DNA from 2 places in the Caproiciproducens lactatisolvens genome. Region 2 is predicted to be linked to the other one. Evidence: predicted binding sites of a transcription regulator. Region 2 holds the regulator's gene; the other holds the start of a gene.
The links. The regulator LexA, encoded in region 2, represses DNA repair genes until DNA is damaged. The targets are predictions, from matches to a motif close to CNAACANNTGTTNG.
Positions count from the first base shown of each region.

Region 1 (12,274 bases), 930 kb from region 2:
CAGCTTCAGGGTTTCCCTGTACGTGCGCAGGGAAAGAACCATTTCCTCTCTGTTCGGCTGGTAGATCTTATCCACCCTTGCGCCGATTGCGCTTTCCTCTATTTCTTTTTTGATATGATGTAAAAATGCTCCGTCAAGAGCCATTGATATTCCTCCCGTGTATGTGCATTACAGATATTTCGCGGGGCTGTGCATCCGCTTTGACTCAAAGAAGGCTACGTCGGGGAATTTTGTTTTCAGCTTTACCGCAAGCGGTAAAATCACGGGATTTTCCGTATGGAAATGCCCGGCGTCGACCAGAGTCACTCCCATGTTTTCGGCATCCAGCAAAATATTGTGCTTGCTTTCCCCGGTTACGAACGCCTGACAGCCGGCCTGTGCCGCGTCATAGACCAAATCCGCACCGCCGCCGCTGCAAAGGCCCACGTGCGTGATCGTACGTTTTCCGTCCGTAAAGCGCAGCCCGTCGCAGCCCAGCACTTCCTTGACAAACCGCGCGAAGGCTTCCGGCGTATATTCGCAGCCGGTTTCCCCCTCCAGTGCCTCGGGCAGGCCGGAATCCTCGTATTTCCTGAGCGTCCGCACATTCCTGAGCCTCAGCCGCTCCGCCAGGCAGGTGTTCACCCCGCCAGCCGCCATATCGAGGTTGGTGTGGGCGCAGATTGCCGCGATGCCGTATTGGGCCAGCAGATAAGGCGCGGAATCCGCGGAAAGGCTTTTCAGCGGATGAAAAATGACCGGATGGTGGCTGACAATCAGTTCCGCCCCGAGTTCATGGGCCTCCTGAACGACTGCGGGCGTAATGTCCAGCGACAAAACCGCCGAAGACACCCCGGCTTCCCTGTTTCCGACCAGCAAACCCGGATTGTCAAAGCTCATTGCCGACCGAAACGGCGCAAAGCTGTCAATGTAATCGTAAATCTCACCAACGGAAATCATATTACCGCTCCTTTTGCATTTTTATTTTGATTTGTTCCGCCGTACGGATCAGCGCGGCGGCTTCTTCCTGCCGGCCGGAAACGGACAGTCCCCCGGCCTTTTTTTCAAGCTGGGCGATCACCTTACGCATGTACGCGCGGCTGTCCTCCGTCGCGGCGTCCAGCTTCCCGATATAGGGGTACAGGCTGTCCGTGCCGGTTTTTTCGGGAGCATACTGTACCTGCATGGCCGAATAAGCATGGCCGTCTTCCACAGCCGCCTGTTCCTGCAGAACCGCAAAGCCCTGCTGCGCAAGAAATTCACGCAGCTGGGGGATCGACGTCATCGGCTGCAAAATCAGCCTTTTTTCTCCGTCCCGCAGCCAGGGCGCGTTTTTAATAATCCGGATCATCATTTCGCCGCCCATTCCGGCGATGACGATATCGTCCGCCTCCACGGAAAAAATCGCTTCCAGCCCGTCGGACAGACGTGTGGAAACAAGCTCCTCCACACGGTAGCGGCGGATATTCTGCTGTGCGGACTGAAGCGGCCCCGGGCGGATATCCGCCGCAATGGCGCGGGAAACAAGCCCCTGCTTCGCAAGCCAGATCGGCAGGTACGCGTGGTCGGTGCCGATGTCCGCCAGGGCCGTACCCGGCCGGACCATGGAGGCGCAGAGCTGAAGCCTGCCGCCCAAAGTGAATAAAGGATGAAGTCCCATCCGGCACACCCCTTTATAAAGTGATATTCGCCGGCTTCCCTACGGACAGAAATGCCCGCACAGCTTCCTATCGGCATCAGAGGAAACCGGGACAGGGGAACGGCAGCCCAAAAAAGCACGCACCGTCCCCCATACTTAAGAACCGCCCGGCAACTTGATTGCCGGGCGGCCGTGTTCAGAAATTCTTTTATTTAGACGCGATGTGATCGTTCAGCTTTTTCAGCATTGCGTCCGGATCCACGCCGTGAACCAGGCAGGCCTGCTCAAGGGTTTCTCCGCGGGAAGCGGGGCAGCCCAGACAATGCATGCCCATTTCCAGGAAATAAGGCGCCGTGGTTTCGTCAATATCAAGAATATCACCAATAATGGTATCTTTCGTTATAGCAGCCATTGTTTAGAATCCTCCAGCTTTTCAATAGATTTCATGTATATTATAATACCCGTGTCCAAGCTTTGCAATACATTTCTGATTTGGCGAAAATAAAATACCCCGGAAATCAATCCGGGGTACCTGGTCACGAATAAGAAATATCAGGCTATATGCTTATTCTTCCCTCATCTTTGCAAAGCACTCGCTGCAATATACAGGACGGTCTTCACGCGGCTTAAAGGGGACCTTTGCTTCCTTGCCGCAGCTTGCGCAGATAGCGGTATACATTTCACGCTCTGGCTTGGCAGCATTTTTACGAGCATCGCGGCAGGCTTTGCATCTTTGCGGCTCATTTACGAACCCTTTGGAAGCATAAAATTCCTGCTCACCGGCGGTGAATACAAATTCAGCGCCACATTCCTTGCAGATGAGAGTCTTGTCTTCGTACATTTAATTTACCTCGCTTTGGATAAAGATATTTGCCCATAGACGGATTTGCACCGCCGCCTTTGATTACCAACGCTCTACTTAAGCTACCCGGGCATATGAAATGAATATACTAAACTAAGAGCAACTGTTTTAATTTCAGCCGAACCCGCTGCAGAGCATTATCGACTGCCTTTGAGGAAACACCGAGTTTCACCGAAATATCGTGGTAACTGCAGCCGCCCAAATAAAGCGTAAGCACCTGCTGTTCCAGCTTTGAAAGCAACTGTTTCATCCGCAGCTGCATGGCCGCGTAGCTTTCGCTGTCCATCAGCACCGCTTCAGGATCCGAGGCGCAATCTGTCATATCCATGTGCGAACCGTCGTCGCTGAGAGAAACAAAATTATTCAGCGGAAGATTTTTGCGGCTGGCCGCCGTGCGGTAAGCCATAATAATCCGGTTATTGATGCAAACGCCGGCATATGTTTTAAAACCGGCCTTCCCGGCTGAGTCATAAGTACGCGCCGCATTTAAAAGGCCCAAAAGTCCTTCCTGGCACAGATCGTCGGCTTCCAGCATCGCACAGCGAAACGGCGCCGCCTTGACTCTGATCAGCGACATATAACGCGCGGTAAGTTCCACAAAAGCATCCGAATTTCCGCTGTTCACAAGGCAGGCAAGCTGACTGTCGGTATAATCTGCCATTTTATTAAAATGGTTGTTATCAACCAAGCCCAACACCTCATGGCTCACATTAAACTTGAATTCTGCATCTATCATACCTCATTGTGTCTATTAAGTCAACAAATATTTTGCTTTTGAAGCTAAATATTTGTTTTATTTAGTTAAATTTTATAAAAATACCAATTTTGTCGGACAATGTCTGATTTGACCTCCGCAATATTTTTCATTTACACAGATCAAGCCCTGTTTGTAAAGCAAAAATCCTGATCGGCTAAAATCACGCCCGACCGCATCAAAAGCACCCGGCATACGGCAGCTGCGCCTGCAAACACGTTTGGCCCGGAGGTTCCCTCAGAGGGCCTCAAAGCGAAGTGTGCAGAAAACCGTATTGAATAGGCCATAGCCGTGGGTGACATAGGCGGGTAAGACGCTTTGCATCCGAAAATCCATCGATTTTTTATTTACAAACAAGGCCTGATAAAGGAACATTTTCATTATATCATAAGGATCGTAAAACATCCAGAAAAATCTTAATCAGCGCTTTTCTCCGCTCCCGTGGGAAGCGGAAGCTTTTCCATCAGCACGGCGCGCCTGACGGAGGCTTTTCCGTATTTGTTTCTGACATGCTCCATACGGCTTTCCAGCTGTTCCATTTTTTCATCGCACAGGACACTGTGAAAAAGGGATGTCTGCTGCATTTCCGACTCCGGCAAAAGGCCGAATCCGCTGATGCCCAGCGCCCGCACAGGGCAAGACCATCCGTAGCCTTTCTGAAACAGCTCTTTCGCCGCCCGCGCCAGATCCATCGTCAGCCGGGTGGGAACCTCCAGCTGCATCTGATGCTGCGAAACACGCAGGCGGTTATCCTTGATGGAAAGCTGAAGGCCCGAAGCGATCACCCCGGCGTCCCTCATGCGGAAAGAGACTTTTTCGGCAAGATACAGCAGCACCGGCCAGACCTCATCCAGGTCGAAGAGATCATGAACGCAGGTGATGCTGTTGCCAATGCTTTTCGGCGCGGAGGAAACCTCGCTTGAGCATACCCCGGAATCATCCAGCCCGTTCGCGTTTTTCCACATGTCGTATCCCATTTTCCCGAAGGAAGAAACGATGTATTTGGAATCGGTGCGCGCCAGGTCGCCGATCGTTTTGATTCCCAGCGAATTCAGGCGCCGGGCGGTCACCCTGCCCACTCCCAGAAGGGAATCCGTCGGAAGGGGCCACACCTTTTCCCTGAAATTTTCCCGGGTAATCACGGTAGTGGCGTCCGGTTTTTTCATATCGCTGCCGAGCTTCGCAAAGATTTTGTTGAAGCTGACCCCGATGGAAACGCCCAGGCCCAGCTCCGATTTTGTACGGTCCCGTATCTGATCCGCTATCTCCGGCCCGTTTCCGAACAAGCGGGTGCTTCCGGTCACATCCAGCCAGCATTCGTCGATGCTGAAAGCCTCCACCTGATTCGTATAGCTGAGATAAATCTGTTTTACCAGACCGGAGAAATACAGATACCGGTCAAAATGAGGCGGAACGACCAGCAGGTCCGGACATTTTTGCTTCGCCTGCCAGACGGGCTCCGCCGTTTTCACGCCGAAGCCTTTGGCCCGCTCGTTTTTAGCCAGCACAATCCCGTGACGGTCCTCCACGCTGCCGCAGACCGCGACGGATTTTCCAAAGAGTTCGGGATGGTCCCTGCATTCCACGGAAGCGAAAAAATTATTCAGATCACAGTGTAAGATAACCCGCTCCACGATACATTCCTCCGCATACCGTTTTTCAGTATCCCCCGCCCTATCTTAATGGGTACTGGGGAATCTGCTTATTTTTCATTGTAGAATCAATAGAATACAGAGTATCGAAAAACCTGTCATGCACCGAGAAATCATGTCAAGACGGTAAGCGCGGCCAGCGCAGAAAGCAAAATCGTCCCGCAAGTTTGCGGTTGCATGACTTCTTCGATTGGTAATAGAACAAATGTTTGATATTATTATATACCGAGGAGCGGATTCTGTAAAGCGTCCATTTTATTCCAAGTCAGGAATTGCCAACAGAATTCGACAGGAGTATAATCATTTTAGAAAAATAAAGGGAGGAATGGGGATGGTATGAACTGCACCCCAAAAGTTAGACAGTATGATATACTGAAACTAACGGAAGGGGTGCAGTTTTTATGCCCAAAGGAATACCACTCAAGAAGTATACTGGTAAATTTAAGCAGCTGGTAGTAGAAACAGTCCGAAAGGACGGATTAAGCTATCGTGAAGCAATGCGCATATTTGAAATTGGCGGAGCAGAACGAATCAAGAAATGGGAACGAATTTATCTTGAAGAGGGACCGGCAGGGTTGTATGTCGAGCGTCGAGGCCGAGCCAGTGCCGCCAGCGGAACCCAGAAAGGCCGACCACCAAAACTGGACAAGCAGATGGAAGAAGATCTGATCGCAGAGAATCAGCGACTGCGTGCAGAGGTGGCGTACCTAAAAAACTTGCAAGCCTTGGTTTTGGAAGACGAGCGAAAAGCGCGCAAAAAACGCTGGTGATTCGAGGACTGAGGCAAAGTTATTCATTGGAAATTCTGTTGGAAGTGGCTCAGCTTGCGCGCTCGACTTACTACTACCATGAGAAACGGCTGGCAAAGGCAGATAAATACGGCAACGCCAAAGAGGGCATTGCCGCAATTTACCACGAGAACAAAGGGCGCTATGGCTACCGGCGTATTACCGCAGAGCTGCGCCGCCGCGGTTTCCCACTAAACCACAAGACGGTGCAGCGGCTGATGAAGCAGCTTGGCCTTGTCTGCCGTGTACGGATGAAGAAGTACCACTCTTACAAGGGCGCGGTTGGCAAGGTTGCGTCAAATCTGCTGGAACGAAACTTCGAGGCGGAAAAGCCAAACCAGAAGTGGGTGACCGATGTCACAGAATTTAGTCTGTTTGGGCAGAAGCTCTATTTGTCACCAATTCTTGACCTGTGTAGCCGTGATGTTGTAGGTTACTCAATCTCGGACAAACCAGCGCTCTCCATGGTGACAGAAATGCTGGACAAGGCTTTTGCAAGAATTCCAGACGGGACAAACCTGATCCTGCATTCCGACCAGGGCTGGCAATACCAGCACAAGCAATACCAACGTATGCTCAAAAAGAAAGGCGTCCGGCAGAGTATGAGCCGAAAAGGCAACTGCCTGGACAATGCCGTGATTGAGAACTTTTTCGGTCTGCTCAAGAGCGAACTGCTATATTTACAGACTTTTGAGTCCATGGAGCATTTTAAAACTGAACTCGTCGATTATATTGACTATTATAACTACCGCCGCTCCAAGGCAAAGCTAAGGGGCCTGCCGCCTGCTCTTCACAGACAACAAGCCCTCTCGGCTGCCTAATTAAAATATTTGTCTAACTTTTTGGGGTCAATTCAGTATCACGTTCCTACAGCATGGGGCTGTATGGTCTGGACTCCTTTACCGTGGCTGTTGAAGCCGACATCAGCGTCGGTCTGCCCGGTTTTGACGTGGTCGGACTGCCGGACGCGGCAGTGAGAGAATCCCGGGACAGAGTGCGCTCCGCGATGAAAAACTGCGGGTTTCAATTTCCCGTACATAAAATAACGGTGAATCTTGGTCCGGCCGACAAGCGCAAGGAGGGACCGATTTACGACCTGCCCCTCTTTGTCGCGCTGATGAAAGCAAGCGGCCAGCTTGACGCCGGGGTGGAGGACAGCGTGTTTATCGGAGAGCTGTCGCTTACGGGAGAGGTACGCCCCGTAAAAGGCGTGCTTCCCATGGCGATCAAGGCAAAGGAGGCGGGCTTTCAAAAGCTCTACGTACCGGAAGCGAATTCCGCCGAAGGCGTGGTCGTGGAGGGGATTTCCGTTTACCCCGTCAGGGACCTGCCGACGCTGATGAGGCATTTCGCCGGAGGGGAAGAAATTCTCCCCGCCTCGGAAGTACCGGCATCGCGGCAAAATCATCCTCCTTTACCGGACTTTTCGGAGGTGCGGGGGCAGAACGAGGCGAAGCGCGCGCTGGAAATTGCCGCGGCGGGCGGGCATAACGTTCTCCTGATCGGCCCTCCCGGCTCCGGAAAAAGCATGCTCGCGAAACGGATTCCATCCATTCTTCCCGACATGACGTTTGCAGAAACCATTGAAACCACCAAAATTCACTCCATTGCGGGCACCCTTCCGGACGGAGTTTCCCTGATCACCTCCCGCCCGTTCCGTTCGCCCCACCACACGGTATCGCCCGCGGGCCTGTCCGGCGGCGGAAACGTTCCGCACCCCGGAGAAATTTCCCTGGCGCACAACGGGGTGCTGTTTCTGGACGAGCTGCCCGAATTTTCCCGCGGAGCAATGGAAGTCCTGCGACAGCCGATCGAGGACGGCAAAGTGACGATTTCCCGCGTCAACGGTACCATCTCCTATCCCAGCGCCGTGATGCTGGTGGCGGCGATGAACCCGTGCCCCTGCGGTTACTTCGGGCACCCGACCAAGCCGTGCACCTGTTCCTCCGGCGCGGTCTCCCGCTATCTTTCCAGGGTTTCCGGTCCGCTGCTGGACAGGCTGGACCTGCACATAGAGGTCCCGCCGGTAGAGTTCGACGAAATCAGTTCCCGGGAAAAGGCCGAAAGCTCCGCGGTTATTAAAGAACGAGTAAACAGCGCCAGAAAGCTGCAAAATGAGCGTTTCAAAGGCACGGCCGTTACCTGCAACGCGAGAATCACGCCAGATATGCTCCAGGAGGTATGCCGGCTGAGCGAGCCGGGACGGGAGCTGCTGAAAAAAGCGTTTGAAAAGCTCGGGCTTTCGGCAAGGGCCTATGACCGGATTCTGAAGGTTTCCCGCACGATTGCGGACCTGGATCAAAGCGAAGAAATCGAACCGCGGCATGTCGCCGAAGCGGTGCAGTACCGCAGCCTTGACCGAAAATACTGGACAAAAGAGCTCTGATCCCATGAAAAATCCCTGCGGCCGAACTGGAACCGGCCGCAGGGATTTTATGATATCGGAATTTAATATTTGCTGCTCTGACCGCTTTCGGAAACGGAACCGGCGTCAAGAGAGGAAGCCGTGCCTCCCGCTCCGTCCGGGACGCTTCCGGCGGAATCCTTCAGCTTCAGGAACGCAAGGGATTCCTTGAGCTGCTGCGCCTGTGCGCTCAGTTCCTCGCTGGTCGCCGCGCTTTCCTCCGCCGTTGCGGAGTTGGTCTGCACCACGGCGGAAATCTGATCGACACCCATCGTGACCTGATTGATGGAAGAAGCCTGACCGTCCGAGGACTTTGAAATCTCCCCGATCAGACCCGTAGTCTTTCTGGTGCTGTCTATAATTTTATTGAGAGACTTCGCGGTCTCATCCGCGATCTTTGTGCCGTTTTCCACCGCCCTGATCGAGCTTTCAATCAGGTCCGTAGTATTTTTTGCGGCTTCCGCACTCTTGCTCGCAAGATTACGGACCTCATCCGCGACAACGGCAAAGCCTTTCCCCGCCGCGCCGGCACGTGCCGCTTCCACCGCGGCGTTGAGCGCGAGAATATTGGTCTGGAAGGCAATGTCCTCAATCGTCTTTATAATTTTGCCGATCTCCTGTGAAGTTTCGCTGATCTGCGCCATGGCTTCCACCATCTGCTGCATGTGCTCGTTTCCGACCTCAACTTCGCTGGACGCTTCCAACGACAGCTGACTCGCCAAACGGGAATTGCTGGCATTCTTATTGACTTCGTCCGCAATTTCCGTAATGGAGGCCGAAAGCTGCTCAATGGAGCTCGCCTGCTCCGTAGCGCCCTGTGAAAGCGCCTGCGAGGCGGAGGAAACCTGGCCTGCACCGTTCGCCACCTGATCCGCCGATCCGTTGATACTCGAGAAGATATTGTTCAGATTGTCGATAATGGTGTTCAGGGACGTTTTGATCGATACAAAATCACCCTTATAATCCTCTGTTACTTCAATCGTACAGTCACCCATGGAAAGGCTGTCCAGAACCACGGCAATCTCTCCTATGTAGCTGGTCAGTGTATCGATTGTATTGGAGAAGGTCTCCGCAAGAACGCCAATTTCATTCCTGCTTTTGATCACAGGTACTTCGGAGTGGAGATCGCCTTCCGACAGTTTCTCAATACGCTGTACAAGGCCTTCGACCGGCTTGGCGATCGGCCCGGCGATTCTGAAGGCAACCACGACGGACAAAAGAATGAAAAGAAGCATTAAACCGACGGTGATGGCGACCGCGGTATAGCATCCGCTCATCATCTCATTGACATTCGCGCTGACCGCCATGGACCAGCCGTCCGTACCGCTGATCGGAGCATATCCTACCAGCTGCTTGGTGCCGTTTAACGTAATGGTCGCGCTTCCCGTTTTTCCTGAAGTCATATTTTTGACGATTGACGCGGCACCCGCGTAGGAACTGTCTTCTTTCGCCTTATTGATATAATTAACGAATTCAAGGACATTTTTTCTGTCCTTATGGGCGATGATCGTACCCGATTTGTCAACGATAAACCCGTACCCGGATTTGCCGACGGCAATATTGTCGATCATCTGGCTGAAAGTATCGCTGGCCAAAGCCGCGTAGACGACGCCGCCATGGTTGCTTCCGTTGTTCACCTTGGCCGCAACGTAAAGCACAACATTGGAATCGGTTTTTCTGACCACGGGGCTGGAAACATAGGTGGTCCCTATTGTCTGTGCTGTCTGAAAATAGTTGCTGTCACTGATGTCGGTGCCGTCCAGCGTTCTTCCGTTGGAATCCGCAAGACCGACTTCCATGAAACTATACCGCTGGCAAAGCGTCTGCAGCACTGCTTTTCTGGAGGAAACGGGCAGCGTTTCGTCGGTGATCTGTTCATTGGTGGCGATGGATTCCGCCCTCAGCTTATACATATCGATCGCCTGCTGCACGGCATAATTATAAGCAACCGAATTTGTGTTGATCAGGGAAACCATATTGCTGCTGGAATTGGAGTAAAGCAAAAAAGCGTTTGTCACGCCGCAAACGACGCTGATTGCAACCGCCAGGCCCACCATTCCGAGAAGAAGAGTTTTTTTCAGGCTGGTCTTCTTTTTTACCTTGATCTTCTTTTTTCTTTCTTTTTTCACTTAATACCACGTACCCTTCTGAAGTGCTTTTTCTGGAGTGCTTTTCGCTACAGCTCAAGCACGAAAAGTAACGCATTCTCACACACAACCACAACCAAAGAATGCTTTTCCCTATTCTATATCGACAATATTTCGTAAAATTTAATCAATTTAGACAAATATTTTCACCATAAATATTATTTATTTAATTTTTGGATGACCAGTCTGGCAATGGAGGAACAGGGAGCCTGTTTTTCAACCGCGCCGATCTCAAATGCCACCATCGGCATTCCATAGACTACGGAGGACTGTTTGTCCTGTCCGATGGTATAGGAGCCCTTCTGCCGCATTTCCAAAAGCCCATTCGCTCCGTCCTTGCCCATACCGGTCAGGATAATGCCCATGGCGTCCTTACCGGCCGTTCTGGCCACCGAGCGGAACAAGACATCCACCGACGGGCAATGGCCGCTGACCTTTTCCCCCGCGGCGCACTTCACATAGTAGCCCTTGAAATCCTTCTCCAGGGTCATATGCTTGTCCCCGGCGGCAATCAGTGCCTGCCCCTGCACGACCCGGTCCCCGTCACTCGCCTCTTTGACCGTAAATTTGCAGATTTTGTTCAGCCGGTCCGCATACATCTTGGTAAAACCCGCGGGCATATGCTGCACCACCAGAATCCCCGGTATATCGCCGGGAAGCTGCTGCAGAATTTCGGCGGTAGCCTCTGTGCCGCCCGTAGACGCTCCGATAGCGATAATATGCTCCGTCGGGTCCTTGCCTGACAGAACAAGCGGGAGGGAAGCGATCGAGGCAAGGGAGGGCGTGTGCTTTACCTTTGCGGAAGAAGCGATCTTGATCTTGACGCACAGCTCCTGACAAAAAATGGAAAAGTCGTTGCTGTCGCGCAGGTTCGGCTTCAGCACAAAATCAACCGCTCCCGCGCTTAAAGCCTCAAAGATTCCAATATCGAGCGAGCTGACCAGAACCACCGGAACCGGATGGACGGGAATCAGCTTTTTCAGGAAATCCGTCCCCTTCATATCCGGCATTTCCACATCCATGGTCACGACGTCCGGAGACAGGTCCATGATTTTTTTCTCCGCTTCGGCCACATTGGATGCGCTCCCGATGATTTCAATATTCGCGTCGCTCAGCAGCGCTTTCTGCAGCGCTGTTCTGAAAAAGAGAGAATCGTCTACAATGAGGACCCGGATTCTTCGATTCATCGGCATATTGATACTGATCCTTTCTGATAGACTGACGGTTCAACATATAAAAATTTCGAGGTATCTCTCTGCACTGTTTCGGAATGTCCGATAAAAAGATAGCCGCCCGGCTTCAGCACGTCGTAAAACTTGTTGATCAGCGCATTTTTGGTCGGCTGGTCAAAATAGATCATGACATTTCTGCAGAAAATCAAATCAAACGGCTGCTGGAACGAAAACGGTTCCATAAGATTCAGCCGTTTAAAAAAGACCTGATTTCTGACTTCTTCCTTTAATTCAAAAAGATTTTCGCCCTGTTTGATAAAATACCTTTGTTCCCAAGCCTTTGGAATATCCTTCAGGGATTCCGTTCCGTACAGTCCGTGTTTCGCCGCTTCCATAGCTTTCAGGGAAATATCCGTCGCGAGGATCCGGAAATCCCAGCCGGCCCTTTTCAGCCCAAAATAATCCATCATCGTCATGATGGCGGTATACGCTTCCTCCCCCGACGAGCACCCGGCGCTCCAAATGCGGATGTCCCTGCGGGCGTTCATCTTTTCCTGCATCGGCAGGATGGTATTCTTTAAAAAATTGAAATGTGCGGGTTCTCTGTAAAAATAAGTATGGTTCGTCGTAAGCTTATTCAGCATTGCGGTGATTTCGTCGGATTTATTCTGCTTTATCAAATCAAAATAGTCCGAAAAATTGTCAATTCCCTTTCCGAGCAAAACGGATTGCATTCGCGATTCTATCAGCTGTCTCTTGTTGGTAAGGTTAATCCCGTAATTGCCTTTTATGTAAGCTACGATATCGTTGAACTCTTTATCGGTCAAACGTATCATCGTTTTCCTCCGCGAATTTCATATCTCCCCTGAAACATCAG
Region 1 is NZ_CP195750.1:1,382,593-1,394,866, reverse strand. It holds gene ACRQV7_RS06840 (Rqc2 family fibronectin-binding protein) at 1-144, opposite strand, end outside; gene ACRQV7_RS06835 (Nif3-like dinuclear metal center hexameric protein) at 169-939, opposite strand; gene ACRQV7_RS06830 (class I SAM-dependent methyltransferase) at 941-1,639, opposite strand; gene ACRQV7_RS06825 (DUF1858 domain-containing protein) at 1,827-2,030, opposite strand; gene ACRQV7_RS06820 (zinc-ribbon domain containing protein) at 2,184-2,459, opposite strand; gene ACRQV7_RS06815 (sigma-70 family RNA polymerase sigma factor) at 2,569-3,168, opposite strand; gene dinB (DNA polymerase IV) at 3,651-4,868, opposite strand; gene ACRQV7_RS06805 (helix-turn-helix domain-containing protein) at 5,288-5,656, shown strand; gene ACRQV7_RS06800 (IS3 family transposase) at 5,653-6,495, shown strand; gene ACRQV7_RS06795 (YifB family Mg chelatase-like AAA ATPase) at 6,549-8,060, shown strand; gene ACRQV7_RS06790 (methyl-accepting chemotaxis protein) at 8,123-10,207, opposite strand; gene ACRQV7_RS06785 (protein-glutamate methylesterase/protein-glutamine glutaminase) at 10,384-11,418, opposite strand; gene ACRQV7_RS06780 (CheR family methyltransferase) at 11,409-12,233, opposite strand; gene ACRQV7_RS06775 (chemotaxis protein CheW) at 12,271-12,274, opposite strand, start outside.
Region 1: the regulator LexA is predicted to act here: its motif matches at 5,085-5,098, upstream of dinB (DNA polymerase IV).

Region 2 (12,274 bases):
AATGTATCCGCTGGAAGAACTTCGGTTTTCCCTTGGAATCCCCGGGCATGACGCGTTGGCCAGGATGAAGGTTGAGCCGCTCGAAGACGCTTTCCGCATCTGGGGAGAATATGAAAAGGAATTTTCCTATTCCATAAAACCATTTAAGGAAATCCCCTCTACGCTTTCACAGCTGAAAAGGAATGGAATCCAAATGGGCGTTATTACCTCCCGGACGAGGGAAGAGTATGCGGCGGTGGTCCCCCCTTTCGGGCTGGATCATTATTTTGAACATATTCTCTGCGCGGAGGATTCACCCGGACACAAGCCCGATCCGGCGCCGATGCTTAGATATATGGAGCTGTCCGGTGCGGGTAAGGAAAACGTGCTGTATATCGGGGACTCCGCTTACGACTGCAGATGCGCGCACGGGGCGGGTGTGGACTTCGCTTTGGCTTTGTGGGGCTGCCGTGCTCCGGAGGGCATTTCTCCGGAATATGCCTTGGAGAAGCCGGAAGATGTATTATCTTTATAAGAAAAAATGAGGGGAACAGATTCCCTATGCAGTATGGCTTAAAGTTTAAGGAAAGCGTTGAGGTACGGGTATGATTGGAATTATCGGGGCAATGTCGGTAGAAGTGGAAAATTTAATCGCGGTCATGACGGATAAAAGTACGCAGACAGTCAGTTCGGTGGTTTACTATACCGGGAGAATAGAGAACATCGACTGTGTTGTCGCGAAATGCGGCGTTGGAAAAGTCGCGGCGGCGGTCTGCACGCAGACTATGATTTTGAATTATCATCCCAGTGCGGTCATCAATGTCGGCGTTGCGGGCGGTATCGGCGAAAATATTCATATCGGCGATATCGTCGTATCAAGCGGGCTGGTGCAGCACGACATGGATACCACCGCTATTGGGGATGAAAAGGGCCTGATCAGTGGACTGAATATCGTCACCATTCCCGCCAGCACAAGGTTGGTTGATCTGGTGGTTTCCACCGCGAAGCAGATTTATGGCCAGGGCGTGCATGTCGGGGTGATCGCCACGGGTGACCAGTTCATCAGCAGCGGGGAAAAGCTGAAGGAAATCGCCCGGGATTTTCAGGCTTCGGCGTGCGAAATGGAAGGCGGGAGCATCGCGCAGGTATGCTACATAAACCATGTGGATTTCGTGGTCATCCGCGCCATCTCGGATAATGCCAATGAGGCGGCCAATATCGATTTCGCCGCTTTTGCTATTTCCTCCGCGCATAAGACCGCGGAGCTTATCACAAAAATATTACCCTCCATCTGAAAAAGAGGTGTAAGACATGAAGATCATCGACGTGTCACGTGAGCTTTTTTCCGCACCGGTTTATCCGGGGGACCCGGAGCCTTACCGGGACTCCGTGCGCCGGATGGAGCTGGGGGACGTCTGCAATCTTTCAGGTTTTTACACGGGATGCCACAGCGCCACCCACGTTGACGCACCGCGCCATTTCATTGAAGACGGCGAAACGGTCGACCAGCTCGATTTGGCGCGGCTGACAGGTCCCTGCACCGTCGTGGAGGCAAACGGTATTATTACCGGCTCCGATATTGACAACATCGTGCCGTATGCTCAGAAAATGATTTTGTTCAAGGGGCAGGCATCCCTGTCCCAAAGCGGCGCCTTCGCGCTGACGGCCGCGGGCGTTACCCTGGTGGGAACGGATGCGCTCAGTATTGAAACGGAAGACGACGGCTCCTTTCCCGCGCACAAAGAGCTGCTGGGAGCAGGCGTACTGATTCTGGAGGGGCTGGACCTCTCCATGGCGGAACCCGGCGGCTACCGGCTGATCGCCCTGCCGCTCCGCCTGGGCGGAGCGGAGGCTTCCCCGGTAAGGGCCGTCCTGATCAGAGAGGATGGGCAGGACATCGAGGCACCATGAAACAGGGAGGGAACCGATTTCGATTCCCTCCCGTTATTTTGTAGAACAACCACCGACTATGTCGGTGGAGCGGAAAAAGCTTTAGCGTTGAAACAGACAAAAAAACTCCTTTTGATGTAAAATAAGCTTGCGGTCTGGCAACTGCAAGAGACATCAAAAGGAGGACATTCAGAGATGAATGACAATAAAAGTTTAGCACATACCAAATGGAACTGCAAATATCATATTGTATTTGCACCAAAGTACCGTAGAAAAATATTTTACGGAGGCAAGCGAGCAGAAATAGGAAAAATACTGAGAGAATTATGCGGTTGGAAGGGAGTCGCTCTTTTAGAAGGAGAGGTATGTCCTGACCATGTACACATATTAGTAGAGATACCACCGAAGATGAGTGTAGCGAGTTTTATGGGATTTTTAAAAGGGAAAAGCAGCCTCATCATTCACGAAAGACATGCAAATTTAAAATACAAGCATGGAAACAGAAGCTTTTGGTGCCGAGGATATTATGTGGATACAGTTGGAAAGAATGCAAAGAGGATAACCGAATACATTCAACATCAATTGGAAGAGGATAAATTAGAAGATCAATTAACGTTCAGAGAATATCAAGACCCTTTTAAGGGTAGCAAGTAACAATCCTTTGCAAATGTCAGACCGTACCAGCCATTGCAATGGCCGCCAGTAATAGCGGGTTATACCCGCATATGAAATACCACCGGCTACGCCGGTGGATTTTTATTTCTGTTTAATAATACCGGAACACCGCGACGACTTTCCCGAGGATCAAAACGTCTTTCGTGTAGATCGGCTGATAATCCGGATTTTCCGGCTGAAGGCGGATCCTGTCCTTTTCGCGGAACAGACGCTTTACCGTCGCCTCGTCTTCGATCAGGGCAACCACGATTTCCCCGTCGAGCGCGGTCGGCGTTTTCAGAGCGACGACGATATCGCCGTTCAGAATCCCGGCGTCCTTCATGCTTTCCCCTCGGACATTCAGCGCAAAATATTCTTCACCGCTGTAACGGGCGGGTGAGAAGGGGACGTAGCCCTCCACCTCCTCGACGGCAAGAATCGGCTGGCCGGCGGCGACCTTTCCCACGATGGGGACCTGTATGGTGCTCTGTTCCCCCGCAAGGTGGATCGCGCGGTTCAGGCCCGCGTCACGGCTGATATACCCGGCGCGTTCCAACGTTTTCAGGTGAGCGTGTACGCTGGAGGTTGACTTCAGCCCGGTTGCGCTGCAGATTTCGCGCACAGTGGGCGGAAGCCCGTTTTCGGCCCGGCTTTTTAAATAGTCGTATACTTTTTGCTGGCTTTTGGTTAACATTCCGCAGCCCTCCCGTGTATTTGGCTTCTGCAGATATTATAACATATTTTTGAAAAAAATCAAACAAATGTTTGGAATATTAAAAATTCATAAGATATTCATAGCTATGTAACAACTGAATCCCGCTATGCGATATAATAAAGACGTAATCAAGGATATGGAGCCGCACCATTACTTGATACATGTTCTACCCTCCTCAATATACCCCTCAAGCTAATGAAAAAGGACCTGGTCGAAATTGGACTATCCCCCGAAGAACGGACAGTGAAAAAAGAGACCTCCTGTTGTAGAATGGAAACTACGACAGGAGGTCATTTCATGTCCAGGAAATATACAAAAGTTGAAATTCTAAGCGAAGAAGTGTTCCGGAGAAAGGCAGCAGGCGAAACCAACCGAGAAATAGCGGAAAGTTATGGTCTAAGCAAAAAACAAATTAAAAAGCTGGTCACGCGCCAGAATCACAAAGCCCGCTTGATTGCCAATGGCTATGTTCCTCGTCCAAAGGGACGGCCGAGACAAAAACCGGCTGACAAAGAAACGCAACGGAACAACGAATTGATTGAGCTGCGGATGAAAGTAGAACTGCTGCAAAATTTTCTGTCCGAAGCTGGAAGGAAGTGAAACTGAAATATCGCGTCATTGAACGATTTCGTGGTAAATACAGCATTGAGGCCATGTGCCGTTCCTTCGGGGTTTCCCGCAGCGGCTACTATGCATGGCGGAATCGACAGAAAAAAGAAGCAAAGGACCAATGGCTGACGGACTTGATTGCGGACTGTCAGCAGCGCTGTAAACAGACCTACGGTTGCCGTCGGGTGCGCCGCTGGATTCTGCGGCAGACCGGAAAAAAAGTCAATTTGAAAGCCATTCTGCGCGTCATGCGAAAGGATGATCTGCTTTCACAAATACGTCGGCGTCGACCCTATGTCCATTACAAACAGGCAGTACATAAATATCCGAACCTGTTGCAGAGATCCTTTGAGCAGCCCTTGCCCAATCGTTTCTGGGTTACGGACATTACCTACCTCCCTACTGTAAAAGGAATGCTGTATCTGTGCGCGGTAGTAGACCTGTGCGGCAAAATGGTTTTGGCCTATCGTATCGGCAATGACATGACCGCCTCACTGGTGACGGATACCATCCGGGATGCCGTACAAAAAGAGAAGGTCGCTGGTGGACTTGCCCTCCACAGCGACCAAGGGTCTCAATACACCTCGCAAGCATACTTTGACCTAAGTCAAGAATATCATTTTCAGCCGTCCATGTCCAGCCCCGGGTGCCCTTATGACAACGCCGCTATGGAAAATTTCTTTGGTACACTCAAGACGGAATGCCTATATCGTATGAATTTTTCCTGCCGTACCGAAGTGGAACAAGCAGTGGCTGAATATGTTCAGTTTTACAATTATGAGCGAATCAATCTGAAAAACGGCCTCACTCCGTCCGAAATTCGGAGCAAGGCCGCCTAAATCCTATCTATTCTGCGACAGGCCTTTTATTCCTTTGTCTGTTTGTTGGGGATCAGTCCAAAATGGATTAGGTCTTTTTTCTTTTTTTATTTTTATGATAAAAATGTCATCCGCCGAATATAACGTTTCATTTATGGCCAAAATATATTCGGAGGTGGCACGAATGAGTAATTTACATTTGTTAAATAACAAATCACAAAAGAACTCCAGGGGATTTTATATTGCGCTTGGCGTGTGTCTGATTGCGGTTGGTGTTGCGGCCTGGACCACTTATGACAGCGTGGTCAACTATGCTTCTCCCGAGGAAGGGACGACAAGCAGCGCACAGGTACAGCATACGAATGAAACGGTAAGCGGAATCAAGGTCTATACGGGAGGCGAAACTTCTTCTGCAGCGGCGCCCGCAGAGTCGGAGCCGGCAAAGGAAGAGCCGTCTGAGGCTCCGTCCCAAGCGCCGTCTGCTCCGCCGTCGTCTGCCGTACCGGCCAAGCAGACCGTGGCCAGCGTTCTGACCTTTGCCAGCCCGGTCGAGAAAAACGTCACGCTGAAATTCAGCGGGGAAAATCCCGTTTTCTCAAATACGATGAAGGACTGGCGTGTGCACAACGGCACCGACTTTGCCGCTAAGGAAGGAACCGCCGTCAAAGCGGTCGCGAACGGCACAGTGAAAAATGTCTATACGGACGACCTTTACGGCCTGACGGCTGTGATTCAGCACGGAGATTACGAAACCTATTACTGCGGTTTGGCAGCGGCGAGCGTCAAAAAGGGAGCGGCCGTCAAACAGGGTCAGCAGGTCGGAACGGTCGGAACGGTCCCGTGTGAAAGCGCCGACGCATCCCATCTGCATTTATCAATGAAAAAGGGCGGAAAATATATCGACCCGCTTTCCATTATTAAATAACTCGCCCCCGACACTGTAAACGATTAGGGGCAAAATCACAGCTGCAGAATGAATGGTTCTGCAGCTTTTTTATGATCTCCGTTTTTTCATTTGTGAAATCCGGCTTTCTGTGCTATAATAAAACCGAAAGTGATGGATCCTACAAAAAATGTCGAATTTTTATTTAACACTTTGTTAATGATTTATACACTTTCTGTTACCACAACGGCAAGGAAATCAAACTATACTGAGTATGGTTGGAAAATACGGTATTCGGAAGGGAGGCACAGTATTGAAAGACAGGAACACAACCCTCGTATGCGTTACGGGTCAGCGTGACTGTGACAGACTGATTCGGGCCGGCAAAAAAATTGCCGAAGAGAGTTCCACTTCTTTACAGGTACTCTGCGTGCAGCCAACCTCTGCGGGATTTGAAACCAGCTGTGAAGAGCTCGAATATCTGCGTCAGACGGCACGTGACGCGCAGGCGGAAATGACCGTTTACTTTAACGACGAAGCGGCATTGATCGCTGTAGGGTTTGTAAAACAAATCGGTGCGGTCCATATTGTAACGGGAATGGCGGAGGCGCCGGTGAACGGATTTGTAGAAATGATCCACAAGCTTTTGCCCAAAATTCCGATCTCAATGGTGGCAAAAGACGGAACGATTTATAATATTTGTCCATCAGGAAAAAAACAGCAGACTGTTAAACTGGCAGTCCAAAATTAGTACATAGCCGGGCGCCGGGGATCACACTCCGGCGCCCCTTTTTTCTATGTTTTTTGCCCTTGTTTCGGTTCTGAACGGCCGTGTGGGACATAAGGGACTTGCAAATCGTTACAAAAATGTTTATTATTATAAATACATTTGTTATTTTGAATTGCAGGGTGATTGTTTGTATAAGGCATGTATTTTTGATTTGGACGGAACGCTGGCCAATACGCTCGCTTCCATCGCCAATTTTGCCAACACCGCAATGAAGCGGTGCGGATACGAGCCGATTGAGGTGGGAAAATACCGGTATCTCGTCGGGAACGGGACGGACAGGCTGATGCACGCCATGCTTGACACCGCGCTGGGCGCGCAGGGGTACACGGAGGACGACGTCCGCAGAATGAGGCGGATTTACGACGAACTGTATGAAAGCGATCCCACTTGTCTTGTCACGAATTACAGCGGGGTGCAGGATACGCTGAAAAAACTGAAAGCAAAGGGAATCCGTATGGCGGTGCTTTCCAATAAGCCGCACAACTGCACCACTGCGATTATCGACGCGCTGTTCCCGAGAGGAACCTTTGACCTGTGCTACGGGCAGCGGCAGGAGGTGGCCCGAAAGCCTTCTCCGGAGGGCGCGCTGCTGATCGCGGACGAGTTTGCCGTCAGCCCGGAAAACATCCTCTACATCGGGGACACAAACACGGATATGAAAACCGGCGCTGCCGCGGGAATGGATACGGCGGGTGTCCTTTGGGGATTCCGGACCGAGAAGGAACTGAGAGAAAACAATGCGAAATATATCGTCGAGAGACCGGAACAAATTTATGAGATTGTTGCTGGCCTCATGAGGTGATTGATGAAGTGGCTGTTAAACCTTCTTAAGACCGAGAACCGGCTTGGCTTCCGGGTGGTAAAAACGGGGATCGCCGTTACCCTTTGTGTGGTGATTTCCGCCCTTTTAAAGCTGGACGAGCCGTTTTTCGCGGTCATTGCCGCCGTCATGACGATGGGGAAATCCATAGACGCCTCCATCAAAATGGGGAAGAACAAGCTGATCGGCGTGCTGATCGGCGCTGCGGTCGGCTATGGCCTTGTCATGGTCTCGCCCGGGAACGCCGGGCTCTGCGGAGTAGGGATTATCCTTACGCTGTATCTCTGCCATCTGTTTAAGCTTTATGGCGCGGCCACCCTGTCCTGCTTTGTGTTCGCGGCCATGATGTTCCGCGTCGGCACTGCCCTTTCCTGTATTGCGGGCAGCGCGATCGGCATTGTGATCGCCATTCTTGTCAATCTGGTGATTATGCCGCCCAACTACGCCGAAGAAATCAAGAAATCCTTTGTCCATCTGCGTAGCCAGGTGGACCAGGCGATGGAGAGCGCCGCCTCGTTCTGGCAGATCGATACCTTCGCGGTGGACAGCGCGATCCAGAAGCTGAGCTACAATGTCAAAATGTATATTGCTCAGGCGAAATTCCTGCGCTGGAACGATGACGAGGTTTTCGGCATTTCCTGTAAGATCTCCACTTATGAGATGATACTGGACGAGCTGAAGGCGCTGGAAGTGATGGAGCTGACGGAAGATTCCGTAAAACCCGGCGGCGAAACGGAGATTGTTTACCGCTACCATATGGACAGGATGCAAAAGCTTTACGAGCACGCGCTTTCCGAAACAAAAGAAGGCAAATAAAAAATGACCTGTGAAGGTCATTTTTTTTGCCTATTTGATTGTTTTGGCTGCGGCGGTCATCAAGGCGGAAGCGATCTGCCCGGCGGAACTGATGCCGCTTCTGGAATTTTCCACTACAACCGCGAACGCAAGCGGCGTTTTCTCATTGGAGGAAAAGCCGACCATCCAGCCGTTCGGTTTTTTCCCGCCGCCCACCTCCGCCGTGCCGGTTTTGGCGCAGACGGCAAGGCCGGGGAACAGGCCGTCGCCGTAATAGCTCGAAACGTTGTAGCGCATATATTCCTTCAGCTTTTCCGCGGTGGCGGCTTTCAGGAGCCGGTCTCCCGTCTGGGTATGCCCGCTGCGGACGGCCAGGCCGAACGGAGCCGTGATACCGCTGATCAGATAGGGTTTGACCGGTACGCCGTCGTTGGCGATCGCGCCCATCATCACCATCATGTGGAAAGGATTGGTCAGGTCGGTGTATTGCCCCACGCCCGACCAGCCCAGCTCGTTGGCGGCGGCGCCGTCCACCTGATAGACGCTTTTGCTGGTGGAGATGCCGTCCAGGTCGAAGCTGCGGTTAAAGCCCATGGAATTTGCCGTCTCGGTCATTTTGTCCGCGCCGAGCTCAATGGCGATCTGTGCGAACGCCACGTTGGAGGACCTCGCCAGCGCGTTTTTAAAGCTGAGGGTGCCGTAGGAAGCGACATCGGTGATTTTATTGCCGTTAATGGTAATGCTGCCGTTGCATTCCCAGGTGCGGCTGTCCAGATCGGGAATGTTTTCGATCGCCGCCGCGGAAGTCACCACCTTGAAGATCGAGCCGGGGGTATAGGTGGAGGAGAGCACGCGGTCAAGATAGACCCCGTTGTATTTCCCCGTTTTGTCCGTGTTCAGGTCCTTCGGGGGATTGGAGGGGTCGAAATTCGGCGTGCTGACCGAACAGAGCATCTCGCCGGTCTTGTAGTTGTAAAGGACGGCCGCGCCGCTGCTGCCGCCCAGCTTCTGAAGCGCGAGCTTGCACAGCGCGCTGTCCAGCGTCAGCTTAATGTCGCTGCCCCCGCTTTTCCCGGTGGGGGCGGCCAGGCCGGTGACGGGATTGTACCCCGAAAGCTCGGAACGGTAGTTGTACTGGATTCCGGTGGAAATATAGCCGTTGCTGTCGCCTACGGTGTGGAGCATCGCGCGGCGGACGGTTTCGTCGCTGTTGTATACCCGCTTGCCGTTTTCGCTTTTGGCAAGCACGACGTTGTTGCGGTCAAGGATTTTTCCGCTGTTGGCGAGCTGGCCGCCGGTCGTCAGATGCTTGTTGAACGGCTGCATGGCCCAGCTGCCGCCTTCCGTGGCGAACCCGTACAGGAATATGCCGAGGCCGAAAAGGAACGCCATGCCCAGAATATACAGGATTAAGGAACGGGAGCCTGTCGTTTTCATCAGCTTTTCCTCCTTGCCGCGTAGGTGCGCTCGTCGCTCGCCTTGATGAAGGCGAGCAGTCCCCAGACCGCCACCATGCTGGAGCCGCCCAGGCTGATAAAGGGCAGTGTGACGCCGGTCATGGGAAGTACGTCCGTCGCGCCGAAGACGTTCAGGCAGGTCTGGAACAGAAGCATGCCGCCCGCGGCGCAAGACGATATGGAATAGAAGGTGGAGCGGCTGCGCGTAACGTCCGAACGGGCGTAGAACATCAGAAACGCAAGTGTCAGCACAATGACGACCGCCAGCAGCAGGCCCAGCTCCTCACAGACCATGCCGAACACCAGGTCGCTGGTGGAAGCGAACACGCCCTTCAGCGAGCCGTTCCCGATCCCCAGCCCGAACAGGCCGCCGCTCGCGGAGTAGCTCAGCACGCGCGTCTGCTGGTAGCCGGATTCGTTCACATGCTCCCAGACGTGCCGCCATGCCTCGAACCGCTGCGCGACGTAGGGCTTGAATTTCAAGATCAGGAAAGCGCCGAACACCGCGACCGCGCAGATCAGCGCGATGGTGCGCACGCTCCCGGAACGCATGAAGGCAATGATGAGAAAGGTCACGAAAAAGACACAGGCGGTGCCGAAATCGCGCATCAGGAACAGCGCGCCCATGCATACGGCGGAAAACCCGATAAATCCCGTCAGGTTCTTTGCCGTCTGCAGCCTGTCCAGCGTAGAGGTGCCGACAAAGATAAAGGCGATTTTAATAAACTCCGACGGCTGTACGCTGACGGGGCCCAGGCTGATCCAGTTGCGGGCGCCGTTGTGTTCGCGGGCCAGCACAAGGTTGGCGGCAAAAAGCAGCACGGCAAAGATTCCGATTGCCAGGCGCCAGCGCATCACCCGGTCAAGGTCGCTGAGGAACCAGATCATGATGCAGAACAGAAGGACGCCCCCGAAGAGCGCGCCGAGCTGCACATAGGTGTTTTTCACGCCGGTGCCGGAAATCAGAAGGATGCCGACTCCGCTCAGCAGGAACGCGATGGTTTCCAGCTCGAAGCTGACGTGCCCCAGCCCCTTCATGGAAAACAGGTACAGCAGCCATTCCATTGCGAAGATCGCTCCGAACGGCACGGCGGGCAGGTAGCTGAATTTCCCGCCTCCGAAGCATGCCTGCACGCACAGGAGCAGCTGGATCAGGGTCGTGGCGGCCAGCAGCCCTGCGGGTGACGCGGCGTGCCGTACCTTACGCTTCGGCTGCTTGCCGTTTTTGATATCGCTTGTCCGCTTCAGCATCAGCGCGGTGGAACCCATGGCGATGGAATCGCCCGGCAGGATCTGCATCCGGTCTTTCACCTTTGTGCCGTTGACAAAGGTGCCGGATTTCGAGCCGGTGTCGGTGACGATCCAGCCGCTTTCCCGGCGCATCAGCACCGCATGGTCGCGGCTGACGGTGGGGTCGTGCAGAACAATGTCGCAGCTTCTGCTGCGCCCGAGCGAATTTTCCCAGTACAGCACGGGGATGACTTCATGGGATACCATGTCCTCCAGAATCACAACGGGGTCTTCCTTCCTGCGCCCGCGTTTCATGGACGTAAAGCATTTGCTGATGACGAGTATGGAAATCAGCGGTACCATGATTCTGAAAATATATAGCACCAAATTGATGATGTTTTGAATAACAGGATTGTTCAGCGTCAAGAAAACGCCTCCTTCCGGCTGGCGGGAAAATACCCGCCTGTGGATAGTATTTCCTTTTCTATTATACAATTATTTACCGGCAAAGTAAACGGAGGGAACGCACCGTTCCCTCCGCAGTATTATTCCGTTATCCCCAGCTCGTGCATGAATTTCAGAAGCCCCGCTTCAAAGTGGACGCCGTACCGCGGGTCGGTTCCGGCTTCCCTGGTGCGCCGGATACATCCGGCGGTAAAGTCGACCGCAGTCTGCATGGCGATGTCCAGCTCCATTCCGTTCAAAAGCCCCGACAGAAGCGCGCTGGCAAAGATATCCCCCGTACCGTAGTAACGTCCCCTGATCTTCTGCGAGAACGCGTAGCTGACCGCGTCCGTGTTCCGGTTGTATCCCGCCGCGCCCAGAAGGTCCGGGCTGAACCAGACCCCGGTGATGACCACCTGACGCGGGCCCAGCCCGCTCAGACGCCGCAGCAGATTTTCGACGTAATCGCGGGTGTAGGGGCCTTCGCGGTACTTTTCGCCCAGCAGAAACGCCGCTTCCGTGAAATTCGGTACGATCAGGTCGGCTTTTCCGCACAGGTTCACCATTCCCTCGGCCATTTGAGGGGTAATGGTCCGGTACAGCTCGCCGCTGTCCGCCATCACGGGGTCAACCATAACAAGGGTGTTCTCCGTTTTGAAGGTATCGAAAAAGTCCGATACGATCGAAATCTGTTCATACGATCCCAAAAAGCCGCTGTAAAGCGCCTCAAAGCTCAGGCCAAGCTGCTTCCACTGCTTTTTGAACCCGGGCATATCGTCCGTCAGGTCGCGGTAGGTAAAGCCATCTAAATCCCCCGTATGGGAGGAAAGCACGGCGGTCGGGACGGGGCAGACTTCGATTCCCGCGGCGGAAAGAATAGGAAGCGCAACCGTAAGGGAACATTTCCCGAATCCGGAGATATCGTGAATCGCTGCGATCCTTTTTTGTTTGTTCATTCAATCACCTCACAAGTATTACATTAATCATATGGGATTCCGGGGTGAAAAATGTAAAGCCGCAAAAAATCACAGCATTAAATTTTGTTGGCAACCTCGCCCGCATGCTTGTAAATACTCCTTGCGGGAATAAAGCCGCGCACCATGGAAAGCGGGTAGACGGTGCTGTCCTTGCCCACGACGGTGCCGGGGTTCAGGACGGAGTTGCAGCCGACCTCCACGCGGTCGCCCAGC
Region 2 is NZ_CP195750.1:456,687-468,960, forward strand. It holds gene ACRQV7_RS02215 (HAD family hydrolase) at 1-514, shown strand, start outside; gene ACRQV7_RS02220 (5'-methylthioadenosine/adenosylhomocysteine nucleosidase) at 585-1,274, shown strand; gene ACRQV7_RS02225 (cyclase family protein) at 1,291-1,890, shown strand; gene tnpA (IS200/IS605 family transposase) at 2,065-2,523, shown strand; gene lexA (transcriptional repressor LexA) at 2,636-3,217, opposite strand; gene ACRQV7_RS02240 (imidazolonepropionase) at 3,536-3,838, shown strand; gene ACRQV7_RS02245 (IS3 family transposase) at 3,835-4,686, shown strand; gene ACRQV7_RS02250 (peptidoglycan DD-metalloendopeptidase family protein) at 4,850-5,590, shown strand; gene ACRQV7_RS02255 (hypothetical protein) at 5,862-6,299, shown strand; gene ACRQV7_RS02260 (HAD family hydrolase) at 6,466-7,140, shown strand; gene ACRQV7_RS02265 (FUSC family protein) at 7,144-7,974, shown strand; gene ACRQV7_RS02270 (penicillin-binding transpeptidase domain-containing protein) at 8,005-9,390, opposite strand; gene ACRQV7_RS02275 (FtsW/RodA/SpoVE family cell cycle protein) at 9,390-11,066, opposite strand; gene ACRQV7_RS02280 (pyridoxamine kinase) at 11,186-12,040, opposite strand; gene ACRQV7_RS02285 (acyltransferase) at 12,118-12,274, opposite strand, start outside.